DNA from 2 places in the Exiguobacterium sp. s35 genome. Region 2 is predicted to be linked to the other one. Evidence: riboswitches for the same ligand, from Rfam matches in the RefSeq annotation. Region 2 holds a riboswitch; the other holds the start of a gene.

Region 1 (3,422 bases), 420 kb from region 2:
ACGAACATGCCGACGAGACCGAACAGGCTGCCCCCGATAATGATGGACGTGATGACCCAAAATGGCGTGATCCCGACACTGTCACCAAGAATTTTCGGACCGAGCCACAATCCATCGAATTGTTGCAACAAGAAGATGAACAAGAGCACCAATACGGCGGTGAACGGGTCATAGAAGTATGTGATGATGAACGCAGGAATCATCCCAAGTAGTGGACCGACATAGGGGATGAAGTTGAGGACGCCGACGATGACACCAAGGAGTAGCGCATATGGCGCCCCGATGATCAAAAGTCCGATGACAGCCAAAACACCGATGATGAGACAATCGAGTGACTTTCCGATGATGTATCGTTTAAAAATATAATCCATCTCCTGAAAGATATCGATGGTCGTCTTTGCAGTACCGACGGGTAAAAGCGCGTAGAGAAGGCGCTTGAACATACGAGCGAAGACTTCCTTGTCTTTCAAGAGATAAATTGAGATGACAATCCCAATCAAGAAGTTGATCAATGTCATCGTAAAACTTGAGACATAACCGACAGACGAGAGGACGGCTGTTTCGACCCATCCCGAGTAGCGGTCCTCGAAGCGCGCAAAATCAATCGCCTGGGCGATGGTAGCGTTATAGTCTTTCAAGTAATTGTTTACATCACCAAGAAACGCATCGATTTGACGGATATAGACCGGTAACTCTTCGATAAGTGATGAAAGACTCGAGTAAATCCGTGGGAACAAGGTGACGACCGAGATCGCTAAAATCCCGATAAACGTGATATAGACGATGAGTAGACCTTGATACCGCTTCAAATGGAACCGTTCCTCTATATAAGAGAGTACGGTGTTGAGTAGTAAAGCGATGGCAATCCCCATGATAATCGGGGTCAGTAACTGAAACGTGTACTGCAAAACACGTGAGATGGTATCCGGTTCACTGATGACACGCCATAAGACGAGTAAAATCAGACCGATCACACTGAGTTTCCAAATAAGTTGACGATTAAGCTCCAATGCTCTATCCCCTCATACAAATATAATTTTTCTACCCTTTTACTATGAATGTTTTTTGAAAAGGATTCAATAGATGTTCACCTTGAAAAAAATGTTTGACACCGTTGGAAATGTCTGGTTAACTTAGGGACATACTAAAAGTACATAGCGAATAACACTTTCTATCAAGAGAAGCGGAGGGACTGGCCCGATGAAGCTTCAGCAACAGATTGCAAAATACTGTGCTAATTCCAGCAAGGTGACCTTGAGAGATGGGAAGGTGGTTGACTACATACGTCTGTATTGAGCACCCCTTTCCTCAGAAAGGGGTGTTTTTTCGTATCAGGAGGAAGAATCATGGCAGACAGACGTTCACAATTATTAAAATCTTTACCAACCCAACACTTCGTCGGATTAGCAGAAGAGGTCGCGGCGGTAGAAGCTAGTGGAAAGACCGTTATCCGGCTCGGACAAGGGACGCCCGACTTACCGACTCCCGCTCCAATCTGTAAGGCGCTCGAACGTGCCATCACGGACCCGTCGACACACCAATACGGTCCGTTTCGCGGACAAGCGCGCTTAAAAGAAGCGGTCGCATCATTTTATTCTCGGGAATATGGTGTCGAACTCGACCCGGAACGGGAAGTCGCTATCTTGATTGGCAGTAAATCTGGTCTGATCACACTCCCACAATGCCTCCTCGAACCGGGTGACGGCATCCTACTGCCGAACCCAGGGTATCCGGACTATATCTCGGGGGCACGTCTTGCCGGTGCCGAGATCATCGATTTGACGTTAAAAGAAGAAAACGGCTTCCTTCCGGACTATTCGACACTCGATCCGCTTCACGCTCGACTCATGTATTTGAACTATCCGAGCAATCCGACGGGTGCTGTCGCAACACCGGCATTTTTTGAGGACACCGTCGCATTCGCCAAACAACATGATGTGATGGTCGTCCATGACTTTGCATATGGAAGCATCGGGTTCGATAGTCACGTTCCTCCGAGTTTCCTTCAAGCCGAAGGGGCGAAAGAAATTGGAATCGAAGTCTATACAATGTCGAAAGCATTCAATATGTCAGGATGGCGTGTCGCGTTCGCGGTCGGGAATGCTGACATTATCGAGGCAATCAACACCTATCAAGACCACGTCCATGTATCTGTCTTCTCGGCCATTCAAGAGGCGGCCATCGTGGCGCTCGAGTCACCTCGCGAACTCCGTGACGACCTCGCGTCGCTTTATGAAACAAGACGAAACCGACTGATTGACGGATTACGCCGTGCCGGGTGGGACATTGAGGCGCCGAAGGGTTCCTTCTTTGTATGGGCGAAAGTGCCTGAGGGAGATGCAAAATCTTTCTCGACAAAGTTACTCCACGAGGCGGGCGTCGCCGTCACACCAGGCTATTTCTTCGGAACAGAGGGGGAGCGCCACATCCGATTCGGTCTCGTATCGTCTGAACAGAAGATTGATGAAGCGGTAGAGCGGATCGAGAAATTGTTCGCGGCTTATGAGGAGGTTCATCTATGATTCGTCAGGCGGTACTTGAGTACGATCATTCGAAAGACGCACTTGAGAATCTTCCCGCGCGTATCGGGAAGCGGGAGGCGCTTGTCTTGAGAGGGGAGAGGGGGTATAGCAAGGCGGTGCGCGTGTCGCCTCGCCTCGCGGATCTCCCGAGCGTACGATTTACCGGAGAATGTTCAGACGAGGAAGTTGAACGGTTGAACGGTTATCGACCTGACGTATGGATTGCCGTTGGTGGCGGCAAATTGATTGATACAGCAAAACGAATCGCGGCTTCTCAGAGCGTACCGCTCATTGTCGTCCCAACACTCGTGTCAAACTGTGCCGCCTTCACACCGCTTAGCGTCATCTACACTGAGGAAGGGTCATATATCCGTTACGACACATTTCCGGTCGTCATCGAGCGCGTCATCGCGGATGAACGACTGTTACGTGATTCACCTTACGACTATTTCAAGGCTGGCGTGATCGATACGGTCGCAAAGTGGTACGAGGCCCGATATATTAGCGGAACGACATCAAGGGATGCAGGCATTCAGTCAGGGCTATCGCTCGCGGCACAGTGTGGCAAGTTGATGGACCTGTCGATCCGCGAACAGGATTTCCGTCGCTACGGCACGGACATCCGATATATCGTCGATCACGTCCTCGCAATCGGTGATGCGGTCGGTGGGTTTGGAGATGCCGGCACACGTGTTGCTGTCGCGCATGCCGTTCATAATGCGCTCAGTCGCTTTGACTCGACTCATCATTGGCTACACGGGGATAAGGTGGGGTTCGGATTGGTGGTTCAAGAGCGACTGGTAGCATCTGAGGACACCGTAATTCTCGAGAACTGGCTTCAATCCATCGGTGCACCAACTTCACTTGCGCAACTTGGTATTCGTTTTGATCAAATCGATG
Region 2 (3,422 bases):
AAGAAAACGTTATGTCCGCAATCGACTAGGGTATAACACTAGCAATGCCAATCACATGAAGGAGTGGAACAACATGGAACCAAAATTAGAGCATGACCCGAAAGTCGAACAAACAGAGAATCCGAACCGTCAATTTGACCAAATGGATGCAGGAGGTCCAAAAATCAGCGTTGTGACCGGGATGTTACTCGGTGCCCTCGTCGGTGGTCTCCTCGCCTTACTTAGCTCTTCGAATCGGGAGCAGACGAAACAATCGCTTACGAATGCAAAATCTTCGGTCGGAGGCATCGTGAACGAAGTCAAACAAGACCCAGCAGGGAAAGCATCTCAAGTCATTGAACAAGTAAAGACCGCTTCTGGAAAGATTCAGGAAGTCTCAACAGACGTTCAAAACGTATATGAAAAAGTGGTCGGAGAAGTCGATACAGTCAAAGAAGACGTCAATAAAATCGTCGAGACGGCCCAAGAAGCCAAATCAGATTTACAAGACATCGGTGAAAAAGTCGTCGAAGCGAAGGATACCGCGCTTGGACAAGAAAACACTTCAACTGATTCGTCATCGAATGATCATAAACAGACACCTCCAACGACTTGAACCTAAAAAAACGACCTTTCCGTGGAAAGGTCGTTTTTGTTGATTACGCGAAACGCTTCGCGCCTTCTTCAAGAACTGCTGCTTTATCTGTTTGCTCCCATGGGAGTTCGATATCTGTACGACCGAAGTGACCGTAAGCTGCTGTTTGCTTGTAGATTGGACGGCGAAGGTCAAGCATCTTGATGATGCCTGCTGGACGGAGGTCGAAGTTCTCACGAACGAGTTCAACGAGCTCTGTTTCGCTCAATTTACCAGTGCCGAACGTATCGACAGCGATTGATACTGGATGTGCTACCCCAATCGCGTAAGCGAGTTGAACTTCTGCTTTATCCGCAAGTCCTGCTGCAACGATGTTTTTCGCTACATAACGAGCTGCGTATGCTGCCGAACGGTCAACTTTTGTAGGATCTTTACCAGAGAATGCGCCACCGCCGTGACGTGCGTATCCACCGTACGTATCGACGATGATTTTACGTCCTGTAAGACCTGCATCTCCTTGTGGTCCACCGATTACGAAGCGACCAGTCGGGTTGATGAAGTATTTTGTTTCAGCATCGATGAGTTCAGCCGGGATGACTGCTTCGATGACATACTTTTTCAAGTCTTCTTGAATTTGCTCGAGTGTGATCTCTTCTGCGTGTTGTGTCGAGATAACAATCGTGTCGATACGAACAGGGTTGTTGTCCTCATCGTACTCAACCGTTACTTGCGTCTTACCATCCGGACGGAGGTAATCAAGCATACCGTTCTTACGAACTTCAGCAAGACGACGTGACAATTTGTGCGCCAATGAGATTGGAAGCGGCATGAGTTCAGGTGTCTCGTTTGTCGCGTATCCGAACATGAGACCTTGGTCACCTGCTCCGATTGCATCGAGTTCCTCTTCAGTCATCTGACCTTCACGTGCTTCGAGAGCTTGGTCAACACCTTGCGCGATGTCTACTGATTGCTCGTCAATCGACGTCAAGACTGCACATGTTTCTGCATCGAAACCATATTTCGCACGTGTGTATCCGATTTCACGGATTGTTTCACGGACAACTTTCGGGATATCCACGTAAGTTGACGTTGTGATTTCACCAGCTACGAGTACAAGACCCGTTGTGACAGACGTTTCTGCCGCAACACGGGCATTCGGGTCTTCCGCTAAAATGGCATCCAAAATCGAGTCAGAGATCTGATCACAAATTTTATCTGGATGTCCTTCAGTAACCGACTCTGAAGTAAAAAGTCGACGGTTCAATTTTGACATTCAAAAAACCTCCTATAATAAGGGTGATATGTGGACGGTACTCGTTCCCCTTACGCGTTGCTTTGGGACGGTAATGAAAAAAACCTCCCCCGATGACATACATGGGGAAAGGTTGAATCGTTCTTCCTTACCCTCTTATCGTTCGAAGCTAATGGCTTCGCTTCAGGATAGCACCTTTTCCGCACAAGACTTCATGTCGGACGGTTGCTGGGCTTCGTAGGGCCTTGTTCCCTCCACCGCTCAGAATAAGAGTATCCGTTACGAAAACCATCATATAAATGACGCTCGATTATGTCAAGGGAATCAGACGAATTCGTTAAAGTTTTCACCGACTTGCAAAACATTTCTGTTTGTGAATCGTCAAACATTTTTTTAATTCGTTTCTGTTTTTTAACACCTTGTGATAAGAGAATGTGATAAACTGTCTTTGTAAGAAAGCGCTTACTTAGAGAGAAGAAACGCTTGTGTTTGATTAGTGTGTCACATATAATTAAAAATGTCATACTGATTAATCGTAATCGCGGAAGTATGCGGATTTCATCCACATCTATTTAGGGGAAAGGTGGGATTCAGGATGGCGACAACGCTCCTGAAAATCGAAGAATTAATTAATGGTGCCGACATGAAACGGAACTTGACGGTTCCAGAATTGGTGGAAGAAGCCATCCAAAATGGTGAAGGTGTACTGACAAAAGACGGGGCTTTATCTGTCAGCACCGGTGCTTTTACCGGACGGTCACCGAAAGACAAATTCGTCGTACAAGATGAAGTCAGCAACAACCTTGTCGATTGGGGAAAAGTGAACCAACCGATCGCGGAAGAGAAGTTTTCAGCACTTCTCGACAAAGTACTCAACCATTTAGAAAAGAAAGACAAACTTTATTACCTCGAAGCGTCTGCTGGTGCCGATGAGCACTATACGTTACCGGTCCGTGCCATCACGGAATATGCATGGCATAGTCTGTTCGCAAAACAGCTATTTCTACGCGAATGGCCAACGAAAGGTGCGTTCGATCCGTTCACTGTGATTTATGCACCGAGTTATAAAGCAGATCCTGCAGTGGATGGCACGAACTCAGAGACGTTCATTCTCGTTTCATTCGCCAAGCGCACAATTCTGATCGGGGGAACAGAATACGGTGGCGAAATTAAAAAATCAATCTTCTCCGTCATGAACTTCTTGCTACCTGAGCAAAACGTCTTATCGATGCACTGTTCGGCAAACGTCAACGATGCAAACGAAACGGCACTCTTCTTCGGGTTGTCGGGAACTGGGAAGACGACACTTTCAGCTGATCCACAGCGCCACTTAATCGGAGACGATGAGCATGGATGGTCACCGGATGGGGTCTTCAACATCGAAGGCGGTTGCTACGCGAAGACGATCAACCTTTCGCGTGAGAACGAACCACAAATCTATGATGCAATCCGTTTCGGTTCATTGATTGAAAACGTCGTATTGAATGAAGATCGTACGCCGGACTACAAGAACATTTCCTTGACTGAAAATACGCGTGCGGCATATCCGATCGAATTCATCGACAACGCGATGCTCCCATCACGTGCCGGTCATCC

The links. A riboswitch is a leader RNA that binds a small molecule or an ion and turns the genes downstream of it on or off. The one in region 2 is predicted to bind S-adenosylmethionine.
Region 1: it holds a riboswitch for S-adenosylmethionine, as region 2 does, so the genes downstream of both, KNO75_RS04115 (aminotransferase class I/II-fold pyridoxal phosphate-dependent enzyme) here and metK (methionine adenosyltransferase) in region 2, are expected to answer to the same signal.

What each region holds. Positions count from the first base shown of each region.
Region 1 covers NZ_JACSKI010000001.1:795,375-798,796, reverse strand. Annotated here, with positions in the region: gene KNO75_RS04120 (AI-2E family transporter) at 1-1,010, opposite strand, end outside; SAM riboswitch class I at 1,169-1,268, shown strand; gene KNO75_RS04115 (aminotransferase class I/II-fold pyridoxal phosphate-dependent enzyme) at 1,347-2,522, shown strand; gene KNO75_RS04110 (iron-containing alcohol dehydrogenase) at 2,519-3,422, shown strand, end outside.
Region 2 covers NZ_JACSKI010000001.1:1,220,215-1,223,636, forward strand. Annotated here, with positions in the region: gene KNO75_RS06315 (hypothetical protein) at 74-595, shown strand; gene metK (methionine adenosyltransferase) at 639-1,847, opposite strand; SAM riboswitch class I at 1,980-2,099, opposite strand; gene pckA (phosphoenolpyruvate carboxykinase (ATP)) at 2,422-3,422, shown strand, end outside.